DNA from 2 places in the Caballeronia sp. AZ10_KS36 genome. Region 2 is predicted to be linked to the other one. Evidence: riboswitches for the same ligand, from Rfam matches in the RefSeq annotation. Region 2 holds a riboswitch; the other holds the start of a gene.
What was found. A riboswitch is a leader RNA that binds a small molecule or an ion and turns the genes downstream of it on or off. The one in region 2 is predicted to bind cobalamin.
Positions count from the first base shown of each region.

Region 1: another riboswitch for cobalamin. It lies ahead of NCR35_RS04455 (TonB-dependent receptor domain-containing protein); the one in region 2 lies ahead of NCR35_RS16965 (cobalamin biosynthesis protein).

Region 1 is NZ_JALQDQ010000004.1:69,503-76,284, reverse strand. Features, by position in the region: gene cobT (nicotinate-nucleotide--dimethylbenzimidazole phosphoribosyltransferase) at 1-787, opposite strand, end outside; gene NCR35_RS04465 (ABC transporter ATP-binding protein) at 800-1,579, opposite strand; gene NCR35_RS04460 (FecCD family ABC transporter permease) at 1,576-2,574, opposite strand; gene NCR35_RS04455 (TonB-dependent receptor domain-containing protein) at 2,610-4,481, opposite strand; cobalamin riboswitch at 4,567-4,861, opposite strand; gene NCR35_RS04450 (ATPase) at 5,101-5,490, shown strand; gene NCR35_RS04445 (cell division protein ZapA) at 5,487-5,801, shown strand; RNA gene ssrS (6S RNA) at 5,920-6,102, shown strand; gene NCR35_RS04435 (EVE domain-containing protein) at 6,194-6,652, shown strand; gene NCR35_RS04430 (SIMPL domain-containing protein) at 6,732-6,782, shown strand, end outside.
Region 2 is NZ_JALQDQ010000025.1:333,006-339,787, reverse strand. Features, by position in the region: gene NCR35_RS16985 (CbtA family protein) at 1-344, shown strand, start outside; gene NCR35_RS16980 (DUF1289 domain-containing protein) at 341-571, opposite strand; gene NCR35_RS16975 (cobyrinic acid a,c-diamide synthase CobB) at 568-1,866, opposite strand; gene cobO (cob(I)yrinic acid a,c-diamide adenosyltransferase) at 1,871-2,473, opposite strand; gene NCR35_RS16965 (cobalamin biosynthesis protein) at 2,482-2,841, opposite strand; cobalamin riboswitch at 2,928-3,176, opposite strand; cobalamin riboswitch at 3,229-3,475, shown strand; gene cobW (cobalamin biosynthesis protein CobW) at 3,613-4,692, shown strand; gene cobN (cobaltochelatase subunit CobN) at 4,697-6,782, shown strand, end outside.

The DNA.
Region 1 (6,782 bases), on a different contig from region 2:
CATCGACGAGAATGGTCATGCGCGCTTCTGCCGCCGCGAGATACGCGCCCGTCATCATTGCTATCTCGAAGCCGCCGAACGTGGCAAGCGTGTCGATCGCGTCGCCGCTCGCCGCATGCGACACGAGCGCGCGCCCGAGCACATCGCGTTTATGCGCGAGGCCGCGATCGTCGAGACCCGTGCCGCGGCCGACGCATTCGTCGATAGGCAACGCGCACAAGCGGCTCATCAGGCACGCCGCCGCCGACGTGTTCGCGATGCCCATTTCGCCGAAGCCGATCACGTTCGTCCCGAGCGACGCGTGATGGCGCACACGCGACGCGCCCCGCGCGATGCCTTCGAGCGCCGTCTCGCGCGACATCGCCGCCTCGCGCGCGAAGTTGCGCGTGCCGAGTCCGAGTGACAATCGCTCGTAGCCATGATCGACCGGAATGGGCGTCGCGACGCCCGCATCGACCACTTCGAGCGCCATGCCGACCGAGCGCGACAACGCGTTGATCGCCGCACCGCCCGCCAAAAAATTCGCGACCATCTGCGCCGTCACTTCCTGCGGATACGGACTCACGCCTTCAGCCGCGATGCCGTGATCGCCCGCGAACACGATCATCGCGGGACGCTCGATGCGCGGCTTCGTCGTCTGCTGGATCAGCCCCATTTGCAGCGCGAGCGTTTCGAGCCGGCCGAGACTGCCGGGCGGCTTCGTCTTCATGTCGATGATGCGGCGCATTTCCGGTTCGATGCTGCGGTCGAGCGGGCTAGGCTTGGGCAGCGCGTGGGCAGTGGACATCGGCGTTCCTCGTCAGAAAGGGTGAAGCGAAGGCACGAGCGCCTCGTGCTCGCCATCGCGGATCAGGACCAGCGGATAGCCGAACGCCGCGCTCGCGCGCGCGGGCGTCAGCACGTCGGCGACGGGACCGACATGCGCGCCGCCCCGGCCGTCGAGCAAGAGCGCGTGCGTGGCGAAGCGGCGCGCAAGATTCAGGTCGTGGCACGAAAAGACGATCGCGCGTCCCTCGTCGCGCGCGGCGGCGGCGAGCGCATTCAGGCAATGGATCTGGTGATGCAGGTCCAGATGCGCGAGCGGTTCGTCGAGCAGCAAGAGCGGCGCTTGCTGGCATAGCGCGGCGGCAAGCGCCACGCGCTGCCGTTCGCCGCCGGAGAGCGTGAGCACGTCGCGCGAAGCCAGGTCTGCGAGACCGAGCGCATCGAGCGCGGCATGCGCGGCGGCGCGGTCGTCTTCGCTTTCCCAGCCCCAGCCCGTCAGATACGGAAAGCGGTTGAGCAGCACGGTATCGAGCACGGTTGCGCTGAAGGCGTCGTGCGTGCTTTGCGGCATCAGCGCGCGTTCGCGGGCGAGGTCCGCCGCGCGCCACGACGCGAGCGCGCGGCCGCCGAGCGTGATCGCGCCCGACGCCGGCTTCGCGAGTCCCGCGAGCACGCCGATGAGCGTGGTCTTGCCCGCGCCGTTCGGCCCGGCGATGCACCACACTTCGCCCGCCGCGATGGTCGCGCTAAGGCCATCGACGAGCGTTCGGGCGCCCGCGCGCAAGACGAGGTTATCGACAGAGAGCGGCTTCATCGCGGCCTTCGCAGCAGCATCCACAGGAACATCGGCACGCCGATCAGCGCCGTGACGACGCCCACCGGCAACTGCGCCGGCGCGATGACCGTGCGCGCGGCGAGGTCCGCGCTCATCACGGCGAGGCCGCCCGCGAGCGCGGCGGCGGGCACGAGCATGCGCTGGTCGTTGCCGAACGCGAGCCGCAGCAGATGCGGCACCACGAGCCCGACGAAGCCGATAGTCCCCGCCGTCGTCACCGCTGCCGCCGCCGCGAGCGATGCCACCAGATACACGCGCAGCCGCAGGCGTTCCACCGGCACGCCGAGCGAACGCGCCGTGGCCTCGCCGCGCAACAGCACGTTCAACTGCGGCGCGCACGGCACGATCAACGCGAGCGCCACGCCGAGCGCGATCATCGCGGGCCACGGCGTCGATGCGCCGTTGAGGTCGCCGGTCAGCCAGAAGATCATGCCGCGCAGCCGGTTCTCGGGCGCCACGCTGAGTATCAGCGTGATGAGCGCGCCCCAGCCCGCCGCGACGACGACGCCCGTGAGCAAGAGCCGTGGCGAGGCGTCCTGTTCGCCGTGCCACACGTGCGCGCGCGCAAGTCCGAGCACCAGAACGATGGATGCGAGCGCGCCCGCGCACGCGGCGAGATCCACTCCCCACCACGGCATCGACGCGAGCATCGCGGAAAGCGCGAACGCCGCCGCGCCGCCGGACACGCCGAGCACGTACGGTTCAGCGAGCGGATTGCGCAGCAGCACTTGCAGCAGCGCACCGGCGAGCGCGAGCAGCGCGCCCGATGCGAAGCCCGCGAGCGCGCGCGGCAATCGCAGGTTCAGCACGATTTCATCGGCGATATCGGGCGTGGCCGCGTGCGCGTGCAGCAGCGCGGCGATGGCGCGCGTCGGCGGCAGCGCCACGCTTCCGAGCGCGAGCGACGCCGCCAGCACGCCAAGGGCCGCCGCCGCGAGCGCGAGCCAAATCGCGGCGGCGCGGCCTGCGTGCATCGCCTTCATCGGACGGCGCGCATCAGCGGCGTGGCTCACGACGGATGCCAGCCGATCGTGACGTAAGCGCCGCGACGCGGCGTGTTGTACGAGTAAGCCAGTTCATAGTTGCGGTCGAACAGGTTGTCGATGCGCGCATTCACGTACCACGACTTCGTGATGTCGTACCGAGCCGAAAGATTGACGACGCCGTAGCCCGCGAGCGTCGAATCGTAATCGCTGCGCGCGCCGCTCACGATCCACTCGCCGCCCACGCGCCAGCGCCCGATCGACCGATGCGCCGACAGCGACGCGAAGCGCCGCGCGCGACGCGTCAACTCTTCGTGATTCGTCTCGTCGACGGGATTCTGGAACGTCACGCTCGCGCGCACGTCGGTTGCGCCCACGTGCCCCGCCCACGATCCCTCGACGCCCTGCACCTTCGCGCGCCCCACGTTCTGCGCGGTATAGAAGCCGCTGCTATCGCCCACGTAGTCGATCAGATTCGAATAGCGCGTCTCGAACGCCGTCACACGCACCACGCCGATCTTGTCCGATGCGTACTGCAACGCGGCCTCGGCCGAATGGCTGCGCTCCGGCTGTATCGACGGATTGCCGCTGAACGGATAGTAGAGATCGTCGAAGCTCGGCGCGCGAAACGACGCCGCGTAGCTCGCGCTCGCGCGCCAGTGGGAATCGAAGTTGTACGCGTAGCCCAGATAGTAGCTGTTCGCGCCGCCGAAGTCGGAATACTGGTCGCGGCGCACGTTGGCCTGCACTTCGCTCGGACCGAAGCGGCCGACATAGCCCGCGAACACCGAGTTCACATGCCGGTCGGGCGCGCTGAACTGGTCCGAATCGAGCGACTGGTCGAGATGCTCGTAGCCGAACACGAGCTTGTGCGCCTCGGTGAGCCGGAAGTCGTTCTGCCACAGATACTGATGATTCTCCGAGTCGAAGCGGCTCGTATAGACGCCGTTGTGCTCGATGTTCGCGCGGTCTTGCCCCTGCGCGACGGTGAAGTGCGTCGTCCAGTTGTCGGTGAGCTTGCCGTTCGCGAACACCGACGCCGAACGCACGCGATCATGCGATTCGTTGAGATCGGTCGGCACGCCGTAGGGATCGTCGAAGCTGTTCACGCCGTTCGATTGCAGGAAGCGCACGCCTGCGTCCCACTTGTCGCTGAACTTGTGGCGCAGCGTCGCGGCGACGCTTTCGTTCAGATAACCGTTCGCGTTCGGATTCGCGCCGGGCGCGAGCGCGGGATCGATCGACGAGAAGCCGTCGGTCTTTTCGCGCGACACGTTCAGGCTAAACGTCGTGCGGCCATCGGTATCGAGCGCGCCGTCGACGCCCGCCGACTGGCGCTGCGTGTGATAGCTGCCGTATTCGGCTTCGAAGTGAAAGCGCGGCGGATGTGCTTCGCCCTCCTTCGTGAAAATCTGCACGACGCCGCCGATCGCGTTCGATCCATACAGCGCCGACACATTGCCGTTGACCACTTCGACGCGGCCGGTCTGATCGAGCATCAATTGCGACAACTGCGCCGCGCCCAGAGACACGGATTCGACGCGCACGCCGTCGATCAGCACGAGCGATTGCGTCGAGGACGCGCCGCGTATGAAGACGCCCGAGGTCGCGCCCGGCCCGCCGTTGCGCGTGATCTGCACGCCGGGCGCGAGCGCGATGAGTCCGAGCACATCGTCCGCATTGCTGTCGGCGATGTCTTGCGCGTCGAAGAGCGTCGCCTGCGGGATGGAATCGGCGAGCGGTTGCGCGCTGCGCGTCGCCGTGACGACGACGGGCGCGAGTGTCTGCGACGGAGAATCGGAATCGGCGTGCGCGGCCTGTGCAAGCGGCGCACTCGCGGCGGCGCACATCACGACGCGCGCCGCGCGACGAATGAGGCCGGACGAAGGCAAGACCATGTGTGAAGCGTTCCCGTTGGAGACTGGCGCGTGCCCCGCTCCCCGCGAGGTCTGTGCGCGACGCACGCGCCGTATTGCAAAGCATCGGCGCGCTGGACGATTGGCCGGTATCCGGGCTGGCGACGCATCGTCCCGCCTTCCCGCGCTTCGAAGCGCAGTGGCGCCGACACGTTTCTTGCAGTCGCGTCTCCGATGACAAACGACCACGGAGCAACGAGAAGAAACGCGCGTGGGACGACTTGCAACTTGCGTTGCGGTCGCTTACCGTTGCGGGGGCAGCACAGGTTGGCGAGCCGCGCGAGGCGAGACGACGCTTCCTGTTTCCCGTTTGACTGCGCCGCAAGAAAGGCGGCGCGAGCACCAAAAGTGCGGCAAGTGTAGGAGCGCGCATAAGGGCCGTCAAGAAGGCGCGGGGCGCCTCATCGCGAGGTCCGAGCGACGAGCAAGCGACGAGCGAGCGTCGTCAGCCGCGCATCCGGGTGCGTCACGCGCGGCCATTCCACACATGAATACGCGGCGATGCGCGCAAGATCGCGTGTTGTTACGTCTCGAAACGAGACAATTATCGGAAGCGCCTTTGAACCGCGCTAAAATGCCAGGTCTTTAGAGGACGCAGCACATGCTCAACGAACTCGAATCACTGTCAGGGAACATCGGCCGGCTGATCAAGATCAGCGAGCGCCACAATCAGGCGCGTCTCGCGCTCGAAGCACAAATGGAACAGCTGCGCGCCGATTACGCCAGCGTTCAGGCCGAACTCGCGCAGGTTCGCCAGGAGCGCGACGCGCTGCAAGGCGAACGCGATTCGCTGTCCGCGAAGATCGACGACGCGCAAGTGCGCCTCAACGCGATCCTCGAAAAGCTGCCGCGCGGCAAAGCGCATCATGCCGAGAGCGACAATCAGCTCGATCTTCTGAACGCCGAAGCCAGCGCGTCGCGCGAAGCGCAGCACGAACATGCGCACGCGGAAGAAGTGCACGGCGAGCATCATCAAGGAGAGAAGGCATGACGACCACGCAGATCGAAGTATCCATTCTCGGCCAGCAGTATCGCCTCGCGTGCTCGCCGGAAACCGAAGCCGCGCTGCGCGAAGCCGTGGCCCGCGTCGATGCCGAAATGAACAAGGTCCGCAACGCAAGCAGCGTGCGCGGCACGGACCGCATCGCGGTAATGGCCGCGCTTTCCCTGGCGTCCGAATTGCTCAAGCTGCAGGAAAGCGTGCGCCACGGCGAAGCGTTCCCGGCCGAGGAAATCCGCCGCACCATGCATTCGATGAACGAGCAGCTCGGCGCGGTCATTGCGCAATATGAGGCGCACTGAGCGAAGCGCGCTGACGCTCATGCGCTGATCTAATCAGCGTCGCGATATCCATCAAAAAAAGATACCGCGAGAAACGCAGGCAAGGGCTGCAAGGACCAAACGTTTGGTGTACAGTGAGGTCTCCCTGCCTGGTACGCCAAGGTCATATATTCCTTGAACCAATGCTACATTGGCACGGTTGCGGAACGTTGCAGCACGGGCGCGCGCGTCACTCTGTCTGATGTACCCGAAGTGTTGCTTACCGCGACCAATCTTGAACCCAGGTTCAGGATGCCGGCCTAGCGGCTGAGGCGGGGACCTTATTTACGAAGCACGAACGGCATCGGTTCTTACCGGTGCCGTTTTCATTTGCATCGCCCAAAACCGCACGCACACTCCTTCACGCCGAAATCATGCGCTACTGGCTGATGAAGTCCGAACCGGACGAAGCGAGCATCGATCATCTCGCGCACGCGCCCAAGAAGACGCTGCCGTGGACCGGCGTGCGCAACTATCAGGCGCGCAACTTCATGCGCGACCAGATGCAGATCGGCGACGGCGTGCTCTTCTACCATTCGAGCTGCCCCGAGCCGGGTATCGCGGGAATCGCGAAGGTCTGCTCGACGGCGTATCCCGATCCCACGCAGTTCGATCCCGAAAGCGCCTACTACGATCCCAAATCCAAGCAGGACACGCCGCGCTGGATGCTCGTGGATGTGAGCTTCGTGAAGAAGACGCGGCTCATTGCGCTCGCCGAGCTTCGCGAGCACGCGGAACTCGCCGGCATGCAAGTGCTCGCGCGCGGCAACCGTCTGTCGATCACGCCTGTCACCGAGGACGAGTGGCGCTTTATTACCGAACGCCTCGTCTAGAGCAGGAACTAAGGGCTGGAGGCGGACGCCTAAGTGCGGTCGCGAATCACGCGACGCCTTGCGTTGGAGCCCTTCGATGATGAACAAGAAAACCGCCGCCGCCCTCGCCCTCGCGATGTCGAGCGCCACT
Region 2 (6,782 bases):
CGATCGGTCCGCGCACCGCATTGTTCTTCGGCATGTTGGCCATCTCGATCGCGGCAGCGGTGATCGCCGTCGCGCTGCAAAGGCGGCTGCGCGTGCGGCGGGGCGAGTGGAACGCAACGATGATTGCAGGCGCTTTCTACATCGCGTCGATGCTGCTCGTGCAGTTCGCGCTGCCGCGTATCGAAGAAGTGCCGGCAGGCTTCTCGGCGTCGTTGCTCTGGAACTTTCGCGTCGCGGCCATCGGTGTTCAGGTCATCATCTGGACGACGCTCGGGCTCGTGTTCGGCGCGCTCGCTGCTCGCGAACTCGAGCGGCCCGCATTGCGGAAAGTGGCGACCGTCTAAGCGTTTTCTCGCGATAACGCTGCTTGCCTTGCGGGCAATTCATCCAGTAGCGCGAGTTTCGCCGCATCGTCCATCGAGCGGAACGACTTGATCTCTTCGCGGCTCCGGAAGCATCCCGCGCACAGACCATGCGCGGGATCGAGCTTGCATACGCCCGTGCACGGCGAACCAACCGGCTCTTGCGACTTCGCGCGCGCAATAGTGAAGGCGAGGTCGACGATCGTCATAGCGATTCGCCGCGAAAGAGCGCCGCGGCGGCGGCCGGATTCGATGGCCAATACGCGTGCATATACGTGGCCGTGATCGGACCGTGGCGATAGAGGGCTTCGCCTTCGGCGCCTGTGGTTGCATGCTTCGAGGTCAGATGCGGCTGCATGGGTGTGTCGAGCGTGGAGTAATGGAACGTGTGACCGGTGAGCGCGCCGTGCGCGGTATCGAGCCTTTGCATTGCAAGACGCGCGAGGCGGCGCTGCATGAAGGCGTTGCCCGGGAGAAGACCGAGCATTGCATGCTTCGTGCCTTCCACGTCCGTCAGCGTATCGAGCAGATACAGCATGCCGCCGCATTCGGCGACGACAGCTCTTCGACGCGCCACATGCGCTTCCATGGATGCCCGCGTGCGCAGGTTCACGGCAAGCGTAGCCGCATGCAGTTCCGGATACCCGCCGGGAAGATAGAGCGCGTCGGCATCGGCTGGCACGGGTTCATCGGCGAGTGGCGAAAAGGTGCTCACGCGCGCGCCCATTGCGTGCAGCAAGTCGATATTGGCCGGATAGACGAATGAAAACGCGGCATCGCGTGCCACGGCGATATGCAAACCGTCGAGCAAACGCGGCGGCGCTTCGGGCTTCGCGTCCTCGAAGTGCACAGGCGGCGGGAGGTCCGCGAGCGCGGTAGCGGCAATGGCATCGGCGGCGCGATCCAGACGCGCATCCAGTCCCGCCACTTCTTGCGCTTGCGTCAAGCCGAGATGACGCTCGGGCAGTGCGATGTCCTCTGTATTCGACAGATGCCCGCAATAGCGCAGCCCATCCGGAATGGCTTCGGCCAACATCTGCGCATGCCGCGCCGATGCAACGCGATTGGCGAGCACGCCATGGAACGGCACGTCTGCGCGATAACGCGCCAGTCCGAACGCCACTGCGCCGAAGGTCTGCGCCATGCCATGTGCGCCGATCACGGCGAGCACCGGCACATTGAACGCGGCGGCGAGGTCGGCGCTGCTCGGCGTGCCGTCGAAGAGACCCATGACGCCTTCGATCAGAATCAGATCGGCTTCGCGCGCGGCCTCTGCGAGCAATGCGCGGCATGCGTCGAGACCGACCATCGACAGATGCAGCGAATAGACGGGCGATCCGCATGCGCGTTCCAGGATCATCGGATCGAGAAAATCGGGGCCGGTCTTGAATACGCGCACGCGCAGGCCACGCCGCGCATGATGACGCGCCAGCGCGGCCGTCACCGTGGTCTTGCCTTGATGCGACGCGCTCGCGCCGATGAAGAGTGCGGGGCAGGACGGCATGAGCTCAGTACTCGACGCCACGTTGAGCCTTGACGCCCTGCTCGCGATACGGATGCTTCACGAGCCGCATTTCCGTGACGAGGTCCGCCAGTTCGACGAGCGCATCCGGCGCATGACGGCCCGTCACGACCACATGCAGCATCGCAGGACGCGCCTTCAACACATCGAGCACTTCGTCGAGCGGCAAGTACTCGTACTTGAGCACGGTGTTGAGCTCGTCGAGCACGACCATCTGATATTCGCCGCTTTCGATCATGCGCCGCGCTTCGTTCCAGCCTTTGCGCGCGGTCGCCATGTCGGCCTCGCGGTTTTGCGTGTTCCAGGTATAGCCGTCGCCCATCGTCACGAAATCGCAATTGGCGACCGCGCTCAGGAAATCGCGCTCTGACGTATGCAGCGCGCCTTTGATGAACTGAACGACGCCGAGCTTCATGCCGTGCCCGAGCACGCGCACGGCCATGCCGAATGCCGCCGTCGTCTTGCCCTTGCCATTGCCTGTGTTGACGATCAAGAGACCCTTCTCGTGATCGGCGGCGGCCTGCTTCTTTTCGTGGCCTTCCTTGCGACGCTGCGTCACGCGCAGATGTGATTCCGTATCGGTTTTCATGGGCTCTTTCAGGCTTTCTTCGTTGCTATGGCGACGGTCACATGACCGTCGATCATCTTCGGCACAACAAGCTCTCCGCCCTCGCTCGCGAGCAGCGCGCTAGGCTCGCATACACCGTCGGCGGGCATGTGCGCGAGCTGGTCTGCGCGATAGAAACGCAATGGCAGCGCATGACGCTCGCAGAAGACACGCAAGCCGGCTTCGTCGTGTTTGATGTCGATGCTCGCGACCACCGCGATGTGCGCGAACGTGAGTTCCGCTGCTTGAAGCGCACGAAGGACGGCCGCTTCTATCGCATCGGCGCTTACGCCGCGTTTGCAGCCGATGCCGACGGCAAGATGGCGCAGGCTCCCGCAAGGAAGTATCATCGAACGAATGGACGGAAATGCTTGCGCCGCCCATGCGTCCCTCGCGGATGGCGGCGTTCGGCGAAGGCATCATGACAGCGAGATGCGCTTCGTCCCCAGCGATGGCCGGTATCCGGGCTTGCGGCCTTCATCGCGCAGCCTTCCCACCGTGAACGGGCAGTGGCCGTTTGCGCCATGCGCGATATCGTGCGAGCCGATACCGCCGGTCGCGTACCGTTGCGGGGACAGCACAGGTTGGCGAGCGCTTGCATGCATGTGAAGACGCCGCTTTCTGTTTCCCGTTTAACTGCGCGTTTCGTGTGAACGCGCGAGCACCAGTCGCGCGCCAACGATACCACATGCACCGGTTTCAGCGCCGGATTCCTTGACGCTCCCTCGCGGGGAGCCTAGACTTCACGCAGTTCTGGTGCCCGCGTGCGAGCTTCTTTCGCACGCAGTTAAACGGGAAGCAGGAAGCGCATCGTCCATTATGCGAACGGACGCGCCAACCTGCGCTGCCCCCGCAACGGTAAGAGACCGGCGGTATCGCTATTAGGATATCGCGCGTTGCGCACGAAGCCACTGTCGGTGCACGGCAGGAAGGCTGCGCGACGAGGTCCCAAGCCCGGATACCGGCCAGAACTTCGCAGGGCCCACGCCGCGGGGATGCGGCATGTCCCATGATCCATCAGTCGTGCGCTTTTTCCCGCAGATCTCGCCGGCGATACCTTGCTCGCGCGACGCACGCACGACGCATGCACGACGCATGCATACACGAGCCACGGAGCGACGATGCAAACCCGCAAGATACCCGTCACGGTCGTGACCGGCTTTCTCGGCAGCGGCAAGACCACCTTGATGCGCCACATCATGTCGAATGCGCAGGGCTTGCGCCTTGCTGTCATCGTGAATGAGTTCGGCGAACTCGGTATAGACGGGGAAATCCTGAAGGGTTGCGGCATCGGTTGCGACGACGAAGCCGGGTCCTCGGAGCGCAATCTCTATGAACTCGCTAACGGGTGCCTGTGTTGCACGGTGCAGGAAGAGTTTTATCCGGTGATGGAGCAGTTGCTCGAACGCCGCGAGCGCATCGACCATGTGTTGATCGAGACCTCGGGCCTCGCGTTGCCGAAGCCGCTCGTGCAGGCATTCAACTGGCCGTCGATCAAGAATGCGTTCACGGTGGATGCCGTCATCACGGTGGTCGACGGTCCTGCCGCCGCAAGCGGACAGTTCGCCGCGAATCCCGCAGCGGTCGATGCGCAACGCAAGGCCGACCCGAATCTCGATCACGAATCGCCGCTGCACGAGCTATTCGAAGATCAACTGTCCTCGGCTGATCTCGTGATCGTCAACAAGACGGACCTCATGGACGTCGACGCACTGCGCCGCGTGGAAGCGCTGGTGCGGCCCGAGATTCCGCCGCAAGTGAAGGTCGTGCCCGCGCAAATGGGCAAGCTGGATCTGCATGCGCTGCTCGGTCTGCAGTCCGCGTCCGAGGACAGCATTCATCTTCGCCACGATCATCACGGTTCTGCCGACGACGAAGGCCACGTGGATCATCACCATGACGAATTCGATTCGGTCGTAGTCGAAGCACAAGTCGAATCACGCGAACAGGCCATTGCCGCGTTGCAGGCGCTTGTGGAGAGCCACACGATCTATCGCGTGAAAGGATTCGCCGCGCTGCCGGGCGCGGGCATGCGTCTCGTGGTGCAAGGCGTGGGCCGGCGCTTCGACAGCTATTTCGACCGGCGCTGGAACGAAGGGGAAGCCGCGAGCCGCTTCGTGCTGATCGGAGAAGACCTCGATCGTCAAACCCTGCAAACAGCGTTGAACGCGGCGCTGGCGAACGCGCTCGCGCAGGCCTGACGCAATGCATTTGTTACGCACGACGCCGGGAGGTTTTGTCGATGACGCGGCAGGCGTCATGCGTATCGAGCAGACGCGCGCACCGATCGTCGTACTGAGTTCGGCCGATACCACGCTCGCGCTGCTTGCAAGCGTGTTTCCGCGTCTTGAGCCGGGCTTTCCCGAAGTGCGGCTCGCGAATCAATCGTTTCTGCGCCAGCCCGCATCGGTCGATTTCTATGTCGACGATGTATTGCGTCATGCGCGCGTCGTCATCCTCGATCATCTCGGCGGTGAATCGTACTGGCCTTATGGCATCGAGCGAATCGTGGCGCTCGCCGAGCGCGAGAAGCAGATGCTTGCCATGTTCTCGGGCGATCTCACCGAAGACCCGAACCTGATCAGCAAGAGTACCGCGGATGCCGCGTTCTGCCGGGAGTTGTCGCGCTATCTGCGCGAAGGCGGCGCAGGCAATGCCGAAGAATTTTTGCGCGCAGTCGGTTATCACGCATTCGGCTTCGGCCGCGCGCCGCAAGCGCCGCGTCCGCTGCCTGCCGTAGCCATCTATCATCCCGAGCACGACATCGCCGCAATCGACGACTGGCGCGCGCGCTGGACCGACGGCGCGCCCGTCGTCGCGATTCTGTTTTATCGCGCGCATCTGCAAGCGGGCAACACCGCTGTATTCGATGCGCTCATCGAAGCCCTCGAAAAGGAAGGGCTGAATCCGCTGCCGATTGCGATCGCTTCGCTGAAGGAAAGCGTGAGCCGCGAAGTGATCGCGCGTTTATGCATGGAGCATCGCGCATCGCTCGTATTGAACACGACTGCGTTCGCAGCCAGCGTGATCGGCGAAAGCGAAGACTTCGACATCGCGGGCGATGCGCCCGTGCTGCAAGTGATATTGAGCGGCGGCAATCGCGAAGACTGGGAAAAGGACAACCACGGCCTCAATTCGCGCGATGTAGCGATGCATGTCGCGCTGCCCGAGGTCGATGGCCGCATCATCACGCGCGCGGTCAGCTTCAAGGGACTCGCGTATCACTGCGCGCAGACGCAAGTTGACGTGGTGCGTTATCAGGCCGATGCCGAACGCGTGCGCTTCGTCGCGGAGTTGAGCCGCCGCTGGTGCAAGCTGCGGCATACGCCCAACCACGAGAAGCGCATCGCGCTCGTGCTCGCCAACTATCCGGCGAGCGAAGGGCGCATCGGCAACGGCGTGGGGCTCGATACGCCGGCATCCGCGGTCGGCATCCTGTCGACGCTCGCACGCGAAGGCTATCGCGTGGGCGAATTGCCGGAGAACGGCGACGCGCTTATCGCCGCATTGACGCAAGGCGTGACGAACGATCCCGTGGTTCGCGACATGCGGCCGGCGTTGCAAAGCCTCTCGCTCGACGACTATCTCGACGCTTATCGCGCGTTGCCCGCAGATGCACGCGCCGCGCTGGAAAAGACGTGGGGCGCACCGGAAGACGATCCGACATTGAGGCGCGGGCGCTTCATGATCGCGGGCTATCGCTGCGGCGAAGTGTTCGTCGGCATTCAACCGTCGCGGTCGCGCGAACGCAACGACTATGCGAGCTACCACGATGCCGAACTCGTTCCGCCGCATTCGTATCTCGCGTTCTACTTCTGGCTGCGCATGCGCTTTAACGCGGATGCGCTCGTGCATGTCGGCAAGCACGGCAATCTGGAATGGCTGCCGGGCAAGAGCGTCGCGCTGTCGGCATCGTGCTGGCCCGATCTGATTCTCGGGCCGATGCCGCATCTTTATCCTTTCATCGTCAACGATCCGGGCGAGGGCAGTCAGGCGAAGCGGCGGGCGCAAGCGGTCATCATCGATCATCTGATGCCGCCGCTTACGCGCGCCGAGAACTATGGTCCGCTGCAAAACCTCGAACGGCAGGTCGATGAGTACTACGAAGCATTGATGGTCGACGTCCGGCGCGCGAAGCTGTTGCGCAAGTCCATACTCGCGAGCATCGTCGAGAACAAGCTGCACGAAGAACTCGGTCTCGATGCCCCGCGCGATACATCGGGCGAAGACGCGTTGCTCACGCGCGCCGAGGCGTATCTGTGCGAGCTGAAAGAAGCGCAGATACGCGATG